One region of the Arthrobacter sp. TMT4-20 genome, then DNA from elsewhere that is predicted to be linked to it. Evidence: riboswitches for the same ligand, from Rfam matches in the RefSeq annotation. Region 1 holds a riboswitch; each other region holds the start of a gene.
The links. A riboswitch is a leader RNA that binds a small molecule or an ion and turns the genes downstream of it on or off. The one in region 1 is predicted to bind S-adenosylmethionine.
Positions count from the first base shown of each region.

Region 1 (5,208 bases):
GTTCGTGGAGGTACCAGTCGAGGTTGGCCTCGACCCTGGCCCGAATCTCTGGACCCGCCCGACGGTAGTAACTTCTGGATTTGGCGAGGTCGACGATATCTGAGGTGCCCAGCGGCTGCGCCCACCGCGCCGATCGCTGTTCAAGCGCCCCGAACTCTCGTCCAATCGCCGGCCGATGATCCGGTTTGTAGACATCTCCGGCATGCATGATCCGGCTAAGCCGGTGCACCCACGGCAGAGAAACATCCAACTGATTCCAGATCAGTCCCAAGCGGCCGCCCGGTGTGAGGATCCGTGCAGCCTCCGTGGTGGCTGCCACCGGATCAACCCAGTGCCAGGCTTGCGCCATGGTTACCAGATTGACCGAGGAAGCTGGCAGGCCGGTGGCCTCGGCGGTCCCGACGACAGCGACCACAGCGGGGAGCTTGGTGCTAAGGACCCCCAGCATGTCCGCCGAGGGGTCGACGGCGGTCACCTTCAGCCCACACCTCACGAGTTCTGCGGTGAAGATTCCGGTGCCCGCGCCGACGTCGGCTGCGGCGGACGCGCCGGTGGGAATCAGCCAGTCAACAATGTCGGTGGGATACCCGGGCCGGACCCGGTCGTACTGCGCACCGCCGTCCAGGTAGCCGCCAGCGAGGTGGACTCGCCGGGTGTCGTGCAGACGTGGGCCGCCGCGGGGCATCTGTGCGCTCCTGTTGTCGATGGGTGGGATCCAAGCCTATCCCGCACCGGTCAATCGCCTCCTGGCACCAGTTGCTGAGGCTAGTCCCTCGAGCACGGCGCAGCGCCCGCCGTCCCCGGCGTGTGGGGAGCCCACACCGGAAAGGTTCGTGTCTCGGCGGCCGGTACCCAGCGTTCCTCGTCCACTACATAATCTGCGGTGAGACCATCGGCCAGGAGGGACCGGAGGCCGCTCAACAGCCGCTCGACGTCCGCGGGCTGGGATCCCAGACCCACGCTGGCCCGCAACGAACCCGACGGCAGCCCGAGCCGTTTGAGTAGGGGATGAGCGCAGAACTTGCCATCGCGGAGGCCCACCCCGTGTTCGGCAGACAAATACGCGGCGACAAGTCCGGCGTCGTAACCGGACACCGAAAAGTTCACCACCCCGATGGGGTCGGCACTGTCCGGGAAAAGCTGGTGCACTGTAACCCCCGGTAGCGTTTCGAGTCCGGAAGTCAACGCAGACCGGAGGGCATGTTCATGGGTCAGCCAGGCATCCTCGTCCAGCGACGCGAGCACCTCGGCAGCATGCGCGAGGGCAGCGGCGCCCACCACGTTGGGCGAGCCACCCTCATGGCGGGCCGGTCCGGTGGCCCAGGAGACTGAATCGGCTTTGACCCTCCGCACGGCTCCACCGCCGGGCAGGTACGGGGTGCCGGCGTCCAGCCAGTCCGGGCGGCCCACGAGCACGCCAGCACCGAACGGCGCGTATAGCTTGTGACCCGAGAATGCCACATAGTCGATACCATCGCGGCTGATGTCGATCCGACGATGGGGTGCGAGCTGGGCGGCATCCACCACGATTCGCGCCCCGTGGGCGTGCGCCAATTCAGCCAACTCGCTGATCGGTAGAAGCTCGCCGGTGACATTGGATGCCCCGGTGACCGCCAGCAGACTGACCCCACCCGTGGATAGCTCGGCGCGGACCCGCTCAAGGGTGTCGGCGAGCGTCACGCCGGCCGTGAGGCTGCGGTGGGGGAGCTGCTGCCAGGGCAACAGGTTGGCATGATGTTCGACATCCAGGTACAACACCTCCCCCGTGGAGGGCACGCAGCCGGCCAGCAGGTTCAGCGAGTCGGTGGTGTTGCGGGTAAAGATCACTAAGTCGTCGCTGCGTCCACCCACAAAACGCCGGACTGTTGTCCTGGCATTTTCGTACAGCGAGGTGGAAACCTGGGAGGTGTAGCCGGCGCCGCGGTGGACGCTGGCGTAGAAGGGGATAACCGTATTGACGAAGTCGAGGACCTCGACCAGCGCCGGAGCGGACGCGGCGTAGTCGAGATTGACGTAGCGTACCTCGCTACCCCCAAGCAGCGGCACCAACAGGTCATCTCCCACCACCTTCGCCAACTGATTCACGGTTGAGGTGGAATGGTGGAACGGCTCGATGGTTGCAATAGTCATGCTGGATCTCCAACGGTGGTGGACCCCGCAGCAGGGTGTCCGCGCTTGCCAGCCCAGTCAGGGACGGCCTGGTCGTCACCCGGGGCACCCCGCCGCGAAGAGGAGGGTTGCCGGCCAGCAAACCGGGGTTTAGCGCTGACACTCGTGACCAATAGAAAAAGCCTAGGGCACGGCAGGCGCCCCAGGCTTTTTATTACGGCTTCTTAAAGCAAGTCATCAACATCAGGGTTGAGGATCTGCAGCACGTCATTGTGGAGGGTGCTGTTGGTGGCCAAAGCATTCCCGCCAAACGGTCCGTCGGTGCCTTCCAGCGAGGTGAAGCGCCCGCCGGCCTCGGTGATGATCGGCACCAGGGCCGCCATGTCATACAGGTTCAACTCGGGTTCGCAGGCGATGTCGACTGCGCCCTCCGCAACCAGACAGTAGGACCAGAAGTCGCCGTAGGCCCTGCTGCGCCACACCGAGTCGGTCAGGGTCAGGAATTCCGGCAGGTTCCCGCGTTCCTTCCAGCCCGAGAGGCTGGAATAAGACATCGAGGCATCCTCGAGCCGGGACACGTTGGATACCTTGAGCCGGCTTGCCGCCGCGAGGGACTTGCCCATGTAGGCGCCGGTCCCGGTGGCGGCCCACCAGCGTTTGCCCAGAGCCGGAGCGCTGACCAACCCGACCACCGGTTGCCCCTCGTCAATCAGCGCAATCAGGGTGGCCCAGACCGGGACGCCCCGCACAAAACTTTTGGTGCCGTCGATGGGATCGATGATCCAGCGACGCGAGCCGGCACCACTGCTTCCGAACTCTTCGCCGAGCACCGCGTCGCGGGGGCGGGCGCGGGAGAGCTGGCCACGAATCGACTCTTCGGCAGCCTTATCGGCATCGGTTACCGGGGTCAGGTCTGGCTTGGTCTCCACCACCAGGTCCTGGGCCTTGAATCGCGACATGGTCTGGTCGTCTACAGAATCGGCCATGACGTGGGCAAGGCGCAGATCATCGTTATAGCTTTGGCGGTGGTTCATACCTTCAACCTATCGCCTAACCCCGCGATAGTGCGGGATGTGCCCGGCCCCGTGGCACCAGCCCTGCACCAACGGGCCACCACCAGGTCCAGGATTTCCGGAGTTTGCCCGCCTGCCCACTGTATGGCCAGGTTCGGTGGAGAGTTCCGTAGCTGCCCATCCATTGCCCGGATACGGTGGGCAGGAGGCACCTTAAACGCCACAGGACACCGGCAGCGGTGAGCCGCTTCGGTGTCCTGTGGGGAGCCGTCCAGTGGGACGGGCTACGTATCTGGGTTATTAGATAACGGTGATGTTCTCGGCCTGCGGTCCCTTGGGGCCCTGCGTGGTCTCGAAGTTGACCTTCTGGTTCTCTTCGAGGGCGCGGAATCCGCTGGAGTTGATTGCTGAGAAGTGGGCGAATACATCCGCGCCGCCGTCATCAGGAGCAATGAATCCAAAGCCCTTTTCAGCGTTGAACCATTTGACTGTACCTGTTGCCATTTTTTTCATATTCCTTGTGTGTGAGAATCCCCCCGTGCTTCGGGGTTCTCGTTGAGGCGAAAATTAGTGCTTAACACCACAACTGCTTTAAGCCTATCAGGTCTACTGTTCGCCGAGCTCTTTAGCTTCTTGCGTATTTCCCTTGGGCTCGGGGACGCTGGAGCCGAGCAGCCGCCGTAGGGAGGCCAGCCGGACTGGGCCCGAAACGCCTGCCCGCCCCTCGCTCACCCACGGGTCCAGGCCGCACTTCACCGCTAGCCGGTCATGGCGGCATCCTCTGGCGCATTCAGCTGTACCTGGTTCAAGGTCGGGGAAGGCCTGAAGAATTCGATCCGGGTCAACATGGGCCAGACCGAACGAGCGGATACCCGGGGTGTCGATAATCCAGGTCCCCGGCAGGGAATCTCCGGCTTTCAAGGCAACCGCCGACGACGACGTGTGCCTTCCCCTGCCTGTCACCGCGTTCACTCCGCCGGTTGCCCGGTTGGATCCGGTGAGCGCGTTGACCATAGTGGATTTACCCACGCCCGAGTGTCCCAGCAGCACGCTGACTTTCCCATCGAGATGGGACCGCAACTGGTTGACGGCGTCACCGAGGAGCCGGGCGGACAGGCCGTCGTCCGAGGTGCTCTCCACTCCTTCATCGGCGGTGGCTGTTCGGCTGATGATGACCGGAAGATCGAGGTGTCGGTAGTTGTCGAGCAACTCGGTGGGGTCTTTCAGGTCTGCCTTGGTGACGCAGAGGATGGGCTGGATGCCGGCGTCGTAGGCTGCCACCAGAGCGCGGTCGATGAAACCGGTGCGAGGTTCAGGGTTCGCCGCGGCCACCACGATCACCAGCTGGTCCGCATTGGCGACGACGGCGCGCTCCACCGGATCGGTGTCGTCGGCGCTCCGGCGCAGCAAAGTCCGGCGCTCCTGAACACGGACCAGCCGTGCCAGTGCGTCCGGGCCGCCGGAAAGGTCGCCCACCAGGGCGACCAGGTCACCGGCAACCACCGGAGTTCGACGGAGTTCGCGGGCCCGGGCCGCGATGACTACCCGCTCACCGTCACCGTCCTCATCGACGACGGCGGTGTACCGTCCGCGGTCCACTGTGACGATCCGCCCGGTGACGGCATCGTCATAGGCTGGCCGGTCCTTGGTGCGGGGCCGGGTGCCCTTCTTGTTGGGCCGCACCCTGATATCGGATTCGTCCCAGGACCGAGCCCCGCCGCGGTTTCCTCCGGTTGCCACGTCAGAGACCGGACCCGGCGTCAGCTGGGTTTCCGGTAGCAGCGAGGTCAGCCCAGAGCTGGGGGAACTGGGGCATGGTTTTGGCGGTGGTGCCGATATTCTCGACCTCCACCCCCGGGACGGCCAGGCCGATGATGGCGCCGGCCGTCGCCATCCGATGATCCTCGTAGGTCCTGAACACGCCGCCGTGCAGGGGGGCTGGCTTGATGGACAGCCCATCAGCGGTTTCCGTGACGTCACCGCCAAGCCGGTTGATCTCGGTGGCGAGGGCTTTCAGCCGGTCCGTCTCGTGGCCGCGCAGGTGGGCGATTCCGGTGAGGACTGAGGGGGTATCAGCCAGGGCGCA
Region 1 is NZ_JBTNDW010000001.1:231,033-236,240, reverse strand. Features, by position in the region: gene ACX80Z_RS01080 (class I SAM-dependent methyltransferase) at 1-685, opposite strand, end outside; gene ACX80Z_RS01075 (aminotransferase class V-fold PLP-dependent enzyme) at 766-2,130, opposite strand; SAM riboswitch class IV at 2,167-2,280, opposite strand; gene hisN (histidinol-phosphatase) at 2,334-3,143, opposite strand; gene ACX80Z_RS01065 (cold-shock protein) at 3,423-3,626, opposite strand; gene rsgA (ribosome small subunit-dependent GTPase A) at 3,729-4,862, opposite strand; gene aroA (3-phosphoshikimate 1-carboxyvinyltransferase) at 4,864-5,208, opposite strand, start outside.

Region 2 (5,208 bases), on a different contig from region 1:
CGGCCTTCGTGTTGTCCTGGATGGCCGCAGCATAGTCAGCGGGATCCGTGCCGGGGACGAAGGTGGTGTCAATGCCGAACCGGCGCAGGGTCACATCGAGTTGGGTGACCGTGCCGCCGTAGAGCTGCGACGCGGCGACAATATGATCCCCGGCCTGGCAGAGGGCCGCGAACGTGATGAATTCGGCGCTCATGCCCGACGCCGTCGCGACCGCCCCGATGCCACCCTCCAGGGACGCGATCCGCTCCTCGAACGCGGCGACCGTAGGGTTGCCGATCCGCGAATAAATGTTGCCGTACTTTTGGAGCGCGAAGAGGTTGGCGGCGTCGTTCGTGTCCTTGAACACGAACGAGGTCGTCTGGTAGATGGGTACCGCTCGGGCGCCGTGGGCCGAGTCGGGGGTGCCACCCGCGTGAAGAGCGCGTGTACGGAAACCGAAGCTGCGATCAGCCATCAGACACCTGCCTTAATCTGGTTGTCAACATTGAAATCTAGGCCCTCTTTACGGGCGAGGTCCGCTTCGAGTTCGCGGACGATGGGGAGGATGTCCTTGCCGAAGGCTTCGACCTCCTCCTGGAAGTGGAGGTAGCAGGTCAGCATCAGGTTCACGCCGATTTTCTTGTACTCGACGATCCGCTCGGCGATCTGCTCGGGGGTGCCGATCAGCTGGGTCTTGAAGCCGTCGTTGTACTGGATCAGGTCCTCGAAGGACGAGTCCGCCCACATACCCTTGCCGTCCTTGGTCGAGGCACCGGCTTCCTGCACGGCGCCCCGGAACCCCTCCACCGCCGGTTTGTGGGCCTTGGCCACGATCTCGCGGAGCGTCTCGCGGGCTTCCTTCTCGGTATCGCGGGCAATCACAAAACCGTTGAGCCCGAACCGGGGGTGGCGGCCGACGTCGGCCGCTGAGGCCTGCACGCCGGCGATATTCTCCTTGAATCCCTCGAGGTCCTTGCCGTTGGAAAAGTACCAGTCGGCCACCCGGCCAGCAGTGGCCTGCGCCGCCGTCGAGTTCCCGCCGAAGAAGATTTCAGGGTGTGGACGCCCGGGCACGTCGACGGGCGGCGGGTTGAGGGTGAAATCGGTGATGTTGTAATACTTGCCGGCCTGGGAGAAGTTCTGCTCGGTCCAGAGGCCGCGGAGGATCCTGATGAACTCTTCGGTGCGGACGTAGCGCTCGTCGTGTTCCAGCCACGGCAGCCCGAACCCGGTGAACTCACTCTTCAGCCAGCCGGACACAATGTTCACCGCCGCCCGACCACCAGAGATGTGGTCAGCGGTGATGATGAACTTCGCCAGGACTCCGGGCTGCCACATGCCGGGGTGGACGGCGGCGATCACCTTCAGCTTTTCGGTCGCACCGAGCAGCGCCAGGGAGAACGACGTCGCCTCATGCTGCTTGTCGGCGCCGTACGACGCCGCATACCGGGTTTGCGAGAGGGCGTACTCGAAGCCGGCGTCCTCCGCGATGCGGGCCAGCTTCTTGTTGTACTCGAAGTCCCAGCTGGTGCGCTGCTCAATGGTGGAGACCACCAGGCCGCCGCTCACATTGGGCACCCAGTACGCGAACTTCAGGGGTTGGGAAAGGTCAATAGCCATAGTGGTCCTCCATCGTGCCTGGCATTAGCACCCTAATGTCACTGCCGTGGGCAGTGGCCAGGGTTGCTGCGGTGTCAATGAGCCAGATCTCTCAACCGCTCGGGATGGTCCCCACCAGTGTGACAGTCCTCTCACGGTCGACCAACATTGTTGCTCTCCGTTGCGGGTTGTCCCTCCGGTGGGGTTTGCTGGCGGGGTCACGGTGACGCCCTTGCGGCCAGTGCGGCAGCGATGCCGGGCACGCACGCCTCGTTCTGCAGGGAAGTGGTGTCACCCAGCGTTGTGTTCTCGAACAGCTGCGTCAGGAGCCGGCGCATGATCTTGCCGGACCGGGTCTTCGGGACGTCCGCGACGACGACGACGGCGGCCGGCTTGGCGATCGGCCCGATCACCGCCGCGACGTGGTCCCGCAAGACCCGGCTCACCTCCTCCGCCGCGTGCGCGCCGGCCCCGTGGGACGCAGCCAGCACCACGAAGGCGGCAATCGCATGGCCGGTCCGCGGATCGGAGACCGGACAGACGCCGGCCTCGACCACCCACGGGTGAGCAACCAGGGCCGATTCAATCTCGATGGTCGAGAGCCGGTGGCCTGACACGTTGAGCACATCGTCGACCCGGCCGAGGATCCAGGTGTCGCCGTCGTCGTCGTTCCTGGCCCCATCACCGGCCAGGAACCAGCCCTGGGCGGCGAACTTTCGCCAGTAGGAATCCAGGTAGCGCTGCGGGTCGCCCCAGACGGTGCGCGCCATCGCCGGTCCGGTGCGGTCCACGACGATCAGGCCCTGCTCACCGGTGGGTACCGGGTTTCCGGCGTCGTCGACAATCCGGGTGCTCACGCCGGGGAGGGCGCGGGAGGCAGAACCGGGCTTGAACGAGGGGTCAGTGGGGCGGGGAGAGAGGATGGTGGCGCCGGTTTCTGACTGCCACCAGGTGTCGACGACCGGTGCGGTGCCAGCCCCGAGGTGCTCCCTGAACCAGCGCCAGGCCTCGGGGTTGGTGGCCTCACCGACGGTGCCGAGGAGACGGATCGAGGACAGATCGTAGCTGGCAGGCACGCCGTCCGGGAACCAGCCCATCAGCGACCGGATCAGGGTGGGGGCCGTGTAATAGCTGGTCACCTTGTAACGCTGGATGATCTCGAAGTGCCGCCCCGGATGTGGGGTGTTGGGAGTGCCCTCGAAGATCACCTGGGTGGCGCCGTTGGAGAGCGGACCGTAGATCTCGTAGGTATGGGCGGTCACCCAGGCAAGGTCGGCGGTGCACCAGTGGACGTCCTGGTCCCGCTGCGACGGATCGGGGTTGCTGAACAGGTAGGCGAAACTCCACGACGCCTGGGTCAGGTACCCACCGGAGGTGTGCACCAGGCCTTTCGGCTTACCCGTGGTGCCGGAGGTGTACATGATGAACAGGGGAGTCTCGGCGTCGAACGCCTCGGCAGCGTGATGCGGGGACGCGGCGCCGACGGCGTCATGCCACCAGACGTCCCGGCCCTCGGTCCACTCGATGTCGCTGCCGGTGCGGCGGATCACCAGAACATGTTCGATGCTGTTGGAACCGGACACGGCCTGATCGGCGTTGGTCTTGACCGGCACCGCTGCGCCGCGCCGGTACTGCCCGTCAGTTGTGACCAACAGTTTGGCGCCGGTGTCCTCAACCCGGAAGCGTAAGGCTTCAGCAGAGAATCCGCCGAACACCAGTGAGTGCACCGCCCCGATTCGCGCGCACGCCAGGGTGACCACAATCGTTTCGACGAGCACGGGTAGGTAGATCACCACGCGGTCGCCCTTGCCGATCCCGAGGTTCAGCAAGGCGTTGGCGGCGCGTGACACCTCCTCCTGCAGGTCCGAGTAGGTGACCGTTCGCTGGTCCCCGGGCTCACCCTCGAAATGCAGGGCGACCTTGCTGCCCAGCCCGGCATCCACGTGCCGATCCACGCAGTTGTGGGCCACGTTGAGGCGGCCCCCCGCGAACCACTCGATCACCGGGACGGTGAGCTGCCCGTCGGCGCCACCCGATACCGGCCGGGCTGGCTGAAAGCTGTGCGCCGTGGACCATTCGGCAGCCCAGTCCAGCCGGCGCGCCTGCTGTTCCCAGAACGCCAGGCGGTCCGTCTCGGTCAGGGGGTCGGCCTCCTGAAGGCTCACGCCCATCGCCGGACCGCCCACTTCTCGGCGATCCCCAGGAGGGCATCGGTGGTTTTGCCGATGATCGCCAACAGGATGATCGCCAGGAAGATCCTGTCCACCCGTCCGTTGTATTGTGAATCACTCAACAGGTATCCGAGCCCCAGCGAGGAGGCAATCAGTTCAGCCGCGACCAGGAACAGCCACGCCTGGGCGAGGCCCAACCGGAGACCGGAGAACACTGATGGAATCACGGCCGGGAGTTGCACCGTGGTCAGCAGTTTGAAGCCCTTCAACCCGAACGCCCGGCCGGCCTCCACCAGGTTCCGGTCCACGTGCCGGAGCGCGAGGTACACGGTGGTGAAGACGGGGAAGAAGGCGCCAATGAGGATCAGCGTGATCTTTGAATCCTCGCCGATCTTCATCCACAGGATGAGCAGCGGCACCCAGGCCAGGGACGGGACAGCACGCAAGGCGCCGATGGTGGGAGCGAGCAGCGCGTCCGCGATCCGGGACAGCCCGACGAGTGAGCCGATCGCGAGGCCCAGGGCGGCGCCGAAGGTGAAGCCCAGCAGTACCCGTTGGGTGGAGATGCCGATGTGGGTCCACAGCTCGCCGCGCTGGATCAGTTCGACTGCCGCATTGAGCACCGCCGCGGGCGGCGGCACCTGGACGGCGCTGAACAGGCCGGTGACGGAGTTCAGCTGCCAGACGGTGATGATCAGCCCGGGCAGGATCAGCCCGAGGAGCAGACGCACCCAGCCACGCCGCAGCGGGCCGGTCTGGGACCATCCATGTGCCGGTCCGCCCCGTTCGGGCGGCGGCTGGGTGGCGTCTGCCGTTGCCACGGTGGAGCCGGAGGCTTCCAGGGAAGTCTGGCTCACGCCCGTGACGCTGTTCCCGGTCACGTACGGATTCCCGATGTGGGTCATGAGGAGGCCTCAATCGCCGTGGGATCCGCGTTGCGCACCAGGGAGTCTTCAAAGAGGGTGTCGAGCGCTTCGTCAACCTGTTCCTGGCTGGAGACGTCACCGGATTCGACGAACACCGGACCGATCTTCTCCAGCACAGCCCGCTGCGCGTCACCCGGGATGGGGTCAACGTCCAGGTTGGTGCGGTCGATGATGACCGCGTTGGCGATTTCGACGTCGATCCCTGCCACCTCGGCGAGGATCTTGGCCGTCTCTTCGGGGTTCTCGATGGCCCACTCGCGGGCCTTCTCGTAGGCGTTTACGACGGTCTGGGCCAACTCGGGGCTCTCCGCCAGGAAGTCTTCGGTGGCGTTGAGGAAGCCGTAGGTGTTGAAGTCGATGTCCCTGAAGAACAGGGTGGCCCCATCCTGTTCGGCCGAGGCCATGATCGGGTCGAGGCCCGACCAGGCGTCCACCGATCCGTTGGCGAGGGCGGCCCGGCCGTCGGCGTGCTGCAGGTTCTGCACCGTGACCTCGGAGGGATCGACGCCGCCGGCCTCGAGCGCCTGCAGGAG
Region 2 is NZ_JBTNDW010000013.1:32,570-37,777, reverse strand. Features, by position in the region: gene ACX80Z_RS12900 (O-acetylhomoserine aminocarboxypropyltransferase/cysteine synthase family protein) at 1-454, opposite strand, end outside; gene sfnG (dimethylsulfone monooxygenase SfnG) at 454-1,599, opposite strand; SAM riboswitch class I at 1,606-1,710, opposite strand; gene acs (acetate--CoA ligase) at 1,797-3,749, opposite strand; gene ACX80Z_RS12885 (ABC transporter permease) at 3,740-4,654, opposite strand; gene ACX80Z_RS12880 (aliphatic sulfonate ABC transporter substrate-binding protein) at 4,651-5,208, opposite strand, start outside.
Region 2: it holds a riboswitch for S-adenosylmethionine, as region 1 does, so the genes downstream of both, sfnG (dimethylsulfone monooxygenase SfnG) here and ACX80Z_RS01075 (aminotransferase class V-fold PLP-dependent enzyme) in region 1, are expected to answer to the same signal.

Region 3 (5,208 bases), on a different contig from region 1:
GCGAGCAGCAGGCCGAGGAACAGGGGAAGCCGGGGGTGGTGTGACACCCATTGATCCTATGGCAGGCTGGCCCGTGCCCTGGGACCAGTCGAACGGATCAAGAGATTCGGAGCCATGCCGCTGAGACCGGCAGGGTCGGGCAGAATGGAGCCATGAACCAATCCCCAGAAAGCGACCCGACCGTCGGCCACACCATCCCCATTACTGATGACATGATCCGGCTGGGTCAGCTGCTGAAGCTATCCAATCTGGCTGAGGACGGCGCGCAGGCCAAGGAGCTGGTGGATAACGGCCTCGTGAAAGTCAACGGGGCCATCGAGGAGCGCCGCGGCGCGCAGCTCCATCCAGGCGACGTGGTCACCGTGAATGGCGCCTCGGTCACTATCACCCGTGAGACCGCTAACGGCGTTTAGGCTGCGGTTCAATCCCGAAAACTGTCAGCTCGAGGAATTCCTTGACGTGGGCAAGCTCACGCATGCTGATGCTGTGGGCGATGCCCGCATACAGCACCTTGGTGAGGTTCGTGTGTGCGACAGCCCAGCGGTGAGTGAATTCAATCCGGTCGGGAGTGATCACCGGATCCTCCTGATCGCGCCCCCAGAAGAGCGGCACCGGGTGCGCTGCTGCGTCGTCGTCATTGAAGAACTGGCTGCCCTCGGCTGGCACCACAAACCCTGAGAGCCCGACGACGGCGGTGAAGTCGCGGGGGCGATGACGCAGCAGGGTGGTGGCGACGGCCATTCCCATGGAGAAGCCGAGCAGGGACACGCTGGTATGCCCGGCTTTCACCGAGTCGAGCCAGCCGGCTACCTTGGCGACGGTGTCAGTCACCAGATCCACCGAGTATCCGGTGTCCTGGGTGAGGGGGAACCAGGTGAACCCTGGCCCCATCGCGTGGGGGGCCCGCACGGAGGCGACCGTGAGGTTGGGCGGCAGATGGTCGACTAAGCCCATGAGGTCTTCCTCATTGGCAAGATGTCCGTGGAACATGACGAGCAGGGCGGTACCCTCGCGTTCCGCCGCGGGGCGCGACCACAGGACCACGGGATCCCAGGCAGGCGCGGTGGCGTGATCGGCGGCTGGCAGGTGGGGTGATTCCGAAAGAGTCATTGACCTAGTCTTTCACGCGCGGAGGGTCGCGTTCAGTATCGGTCTGTAACAGGATAGAAGGATGAACCGGAACCTGTACCTGACGCCCGACACCCCGGCCGATCCTCACGACAGCATGCCAGAGAGCAGCGTGGCGAACAGTATCCCGCATCCGTGGACCCGCTATGTTGCCCTCGGTGACTCATTCACCGAGGGCATTGGTGACCCGAATCCCGAGAGCGTGGGCGGCAACAGGGGGTGGGCCGACCGGGTCGCTGAAGAACTCAGCAGGAGCCGGGAGGATTTCGCGTATGCCAACCTCGCCGTTCGTGGCCGGCTGCTGCACCAGATCGTGGACCAGCAGGTTGCACCGGCTTTGGCCTTGAAACCGGACCTGATCACCATCTCGGCCGGCGGCAACGACCTGATCCGGCCGGGTGGCGACCCGGACCAGCTGGCGGCCCGGCTGGACGGTGCCGTTGAGGCGCTCAGCGCGGATCAGGCGACGGTGGTCCTGTTCGCCGGCCCCGACGCGAGAGATTCGGTGCTGGGCAACTTCAGGTCCAAGACGGCAATTTTCAACGAGAACCTGAGGATCATCGCCGCCCGGCATGACGCCCTGATCGCAGACATGTGGGCGCTCCGGCAGCTGGTGAACCCGCAGATGTGGGATGGAGACCGGTTGCACTTTTCCCCGCTGGGTCATCACACCATTGCCATGATGGTGCTGGAAACCCTCGCGGTACCCCATTCCCTGACACCGCTCGAACCGCAGCCGCTGCCCCATCAGAGCTGGCGCGCCGCGCGGACGGAGGACCTGGTGTGGGCGAAGGTGTACTTCGTCCCCTGGGTGCTGCGCCGGCTCCGCCGCCAGTCCTCGGGCGACGGGGTGCTGGCGAAAAGGCCCGATGCCGCTCCGATCTTTGGCCCCGGGATGCCCCCCGGCGTCGGCGGCTAAGCCCCGGTCATTCACTAGTGATCGGTGTAGAAGGCTTCCCGCAGGCGTTGATCGAGCTGGTGGATCTCGGTCAGGAAGGCGTCGTGGCCGATCGGTGAGACGATCGTGTGGACGGGCACCTCCCCCGGCAAGGCCTGTGCCAGGGTGTGGGACTGGCTGGGGAAATACAACCGGTCCGAGTCAACCGCTGCGATGAAGAACTCGGCGGTGGCATCCCGCAACGCCAGGTGCAGGGGACCGCGGTCCCGGCCGGCATCATGCCCCATGAGTGCTTCTGTCAGCACCAGATAGCTGTTGGCGTCGAACCGTTCCACCAGCTTGCTGGCTTGATGGTCAAGGTAGCTTTCCACCTGAAATCTGCCCCGGGCTGCCGGGTCCGACGAGCCGAAGGGTGTCTCTGCACCCTGTGCCGCCCGACCGAAGCGGTGCTCCAGCTCCGGCTCGGACCGGTAGGTGATGTGGGCGATGCGCCGGGCCAGCCCGAGCCCGGCGACCGGGCCTGTGCCCGGATAGTAGTCCCCCGCGGCGAATCCCGGGTCCAACCGGATAGCCTGCAGCTGCGCCTGGGCGAAGGCAATCTGCTCTGCCGAGCTTGCGGCAGTGCAGGCGATGACTGCGCACCGTTCGACCCGCTCCGGGTACACCAGAGCCCACTCCAGGGCCCTCGCGCCGCCGAGCGACCCCCCGATCACCGAGTGCCACCGATCGATTCCGAGCGCATCAGCCAGGAGGGCCTCGGCCCGGACCGAATCCCTGACCGTGAGGTAGGGGAATCGGGAGCCCCAGGGGACGCCGTCGGGGTCCGCTGACGCAGGTCCGGTGGAGCCATAGCAGCCGCCGAGCATATTGATGGATACGACAAAATACCTGGTGGTGTCGATGGTTTTGCCGGGGCCCACCAGCTGGTCCCACCAACCGTCTTCGGTCGAATCGCCGCGGGCAACATGGGAGCTGCCGGTCAGTGCATGCTGAATCAGGACGGCATTGGACCCATCGTCGTTGAGGGTGCCCCAGGTTTCATAGGCGAGCGTAATCTCGGGCAGGTGCCCCCCGGTTTCACAGGTGAAGGGGCCCAGACCGAGTGAGCGGACGACGCCGTCAGGTGTCACCTGGGCCCGGTCCTGTTGTGCGGTGTGAATAGTTGTCACTGGTATCGCCCACCTCGGAATCCGCGCTTGCGCCGGACACCCTGTCCGCCGCCTGGTCGTCACCCGGGGCACCCCACCGCGAAGGAGGGTTGCCGTCCAGCAAGCCGGGGCTTGGTGGAGCGGGGTGTTCCGCTCCGTGCTGGCACTCGTGACCTGTTCCTAGATAACCCGAAAACGCAGCTTCGACGCAAATATGTGAACGTCCGTGTATCTGAACGTCCGTGGCAAAAAAGACCCTGATCTGCCCCCAGCAGCCCGATAAGCTTGCGCCATGCGGATCCGCCCAATCGATCTCGTCGATGTTTTTGTCTACCTCGTCGTCCTGGGTCTGTTCATTCAACTGTTTCCCGCGGTGATTTCCGAGACGTTCACCCTGGCGTTGCTGACCGCTGCGCTGCTGAAGCTGGTGCTCGAATTGGTGATGCGGGTGAAGAAGGCCCTGTTGACCCGCGTCCGTACGGCTGAGCGGGTTCTCCCCCGGGTGATCAATGGTGGGGCCCTGCTGCTGGTGCTTCCCGGAAGCAAACTCCTGGTGCTCCAGCTGGTGGCGTTCCTCTTCGGCGATGCGGTGTACCTGGGTGGCTTCTTCCAGGTCACGGCGCTGATCATCGTTCTGATGGCTGCCCGGGGTGGCGTGAGACGCCTTTTCGTCGGTAAGGGTCCCCTAAGTCGAGACACAGATCACAAAGTGCCAAACTAGGGCCATGCGCTTGGACCATGTCTCATATGCTTGTGAACCCGACGGCCTCGTAGCAACTGCGGGGAGGATCGCCGATGCCCTCGGCGTCGACCCGGTGAAGGGTGGTGTGCATCCCCGCTTCGGCACCAGGAACATGATTTTCCCGATGCTGAACGGTCAATATCTCGAAGTTGTTGAGGTGCTGAACCACCCGGCTTCCGACAAAGCTCCCTTCGGCCAGGCGGTTCGCGCCCGGTCCGAGGCTGGCGGCGGCTGGATGGGTTGGTGTGTTGCTGTGGATGATCTGGCCCCCTTCGAGGAACGCCTCGGTCGTAGCGCCGTCCCGGGCAACCGCAAATTTCCTGACGGTCAGGAGCTCACCTGGCAGCAGATTGGCATCAAGGGGCTGATCGCTGATCCCCAGGTCCCCTATATGTTGCGGTGGGATGACGGTACTGAGGCCCTGCACCCCTCACAGGCCCGACCCGCTACAGTGCGCCTCGATTCGCTGACCATTGCAGGGTCCCCCGACCGGATTGCTGAATGGCTGGGCACGCCGGCGACCGAGCCGCTCGATGAGGTTGTTGTGCAGTGGGTGGCACCCAATGGCACTCCCGGCATCATGTCCGTGACCTTCCAGACTGCCAACGGCCTGGTGGAAATTTAACTGCACCCTTTCGTGTGACCGGCCGGCAAGTCGCCACGTGACTAGTCGCCGATACCAATCGCCGATCCAAAGAGGGCGAAGCCTACAAACCCGGCGATATCGAGCAGGGCGTGGGCGATGACCAGGGGCATCACCCGTTTGGTCCGGGTGTAGGCATATCCAAAGATCAGACCCATCAGGACATTGCCGATAAACGGCCCGAAGCCCTGATACAGGTGGTAGCTGCCCCGGAGCAGGGCACTGGTGATGATGATGGCCGGCATTGACCAGCCCAGCTGCTTCAGCCGGTGAAACAGGTATCCCACCACAATGACCTCTTCGACCACTGCGTGGCGCAGCGCCGAGAGAATCAGGACGGGCACGGTCCACCAGTAGGCGTCGAGCGCAGCGGGCTCGATTGCCGTCGTGATCCCCAGCGCACGCCCCGCCGCATAGACGCCGAGCGTGCCGACCCCGATGACCATCGCCAGGCCGAACCCCAGGCCGAAATCGACCCGTGGCCGGCTGAAAGTGAATCCCAGGGTGCGGAACGCCGACTTTCCCGGTTCCGTCAGGAGGAATAGCACCAGGAACACCGGAACCAGCGCGAAGAAGATGCCGAGCAGCTGGTAGGTGAGGTCGAAGTACTGGCGGTCATTCAGGACCGGATTCAGCCGGGTGGTCTGCG
Region 3 is NZ_JBTNDW010000009.1:156,305-161,512, forward strand. Features, by position in the region: gene ACX80Z_RS10710 (DMT family transporter) at 1-47, opposite strand, end outside; gene ACX80Z_RS10715 (RNA-binding S4 domain-containing protein) at 153-413, shown strand; gene ACX80Z_RS10720 (alpha/beta hydrolase) at 400-1,110, opposite strand; gene ACX80Z_RS10725 (SGNH/GDSL hydrolase family protein) at 1,226-2,047, shown strand; gene metX (homoserine O-acetyltransferase MetX) at 2,062-3,195, opposite strand; SAM riboswitch class IV at 3,214-3,349, opposite strand; gene ACX80Z_RS10735 (hypothetical protein) at 3,467-3,895, shown strand; gene ACX80Z_RS10740 (VOC family protein) at 3,900-4,541, shown strand; gene ACX80Z_RS10745 (CPBP family intramembrane glutamic endopeptidase) at 4,583-5,208, opposite strand, start outside.
Region 3: it holds a riboswitch for S-adenosylmethionine, as region 1 does, so the genes downstream of both, metX (homoserine O-acetyltransferase MetX) here and ACX80Z_RS01075 (aminotransferase class V-fold PLP-dependent enzyme) in region 1, are expected to answer to the same signal.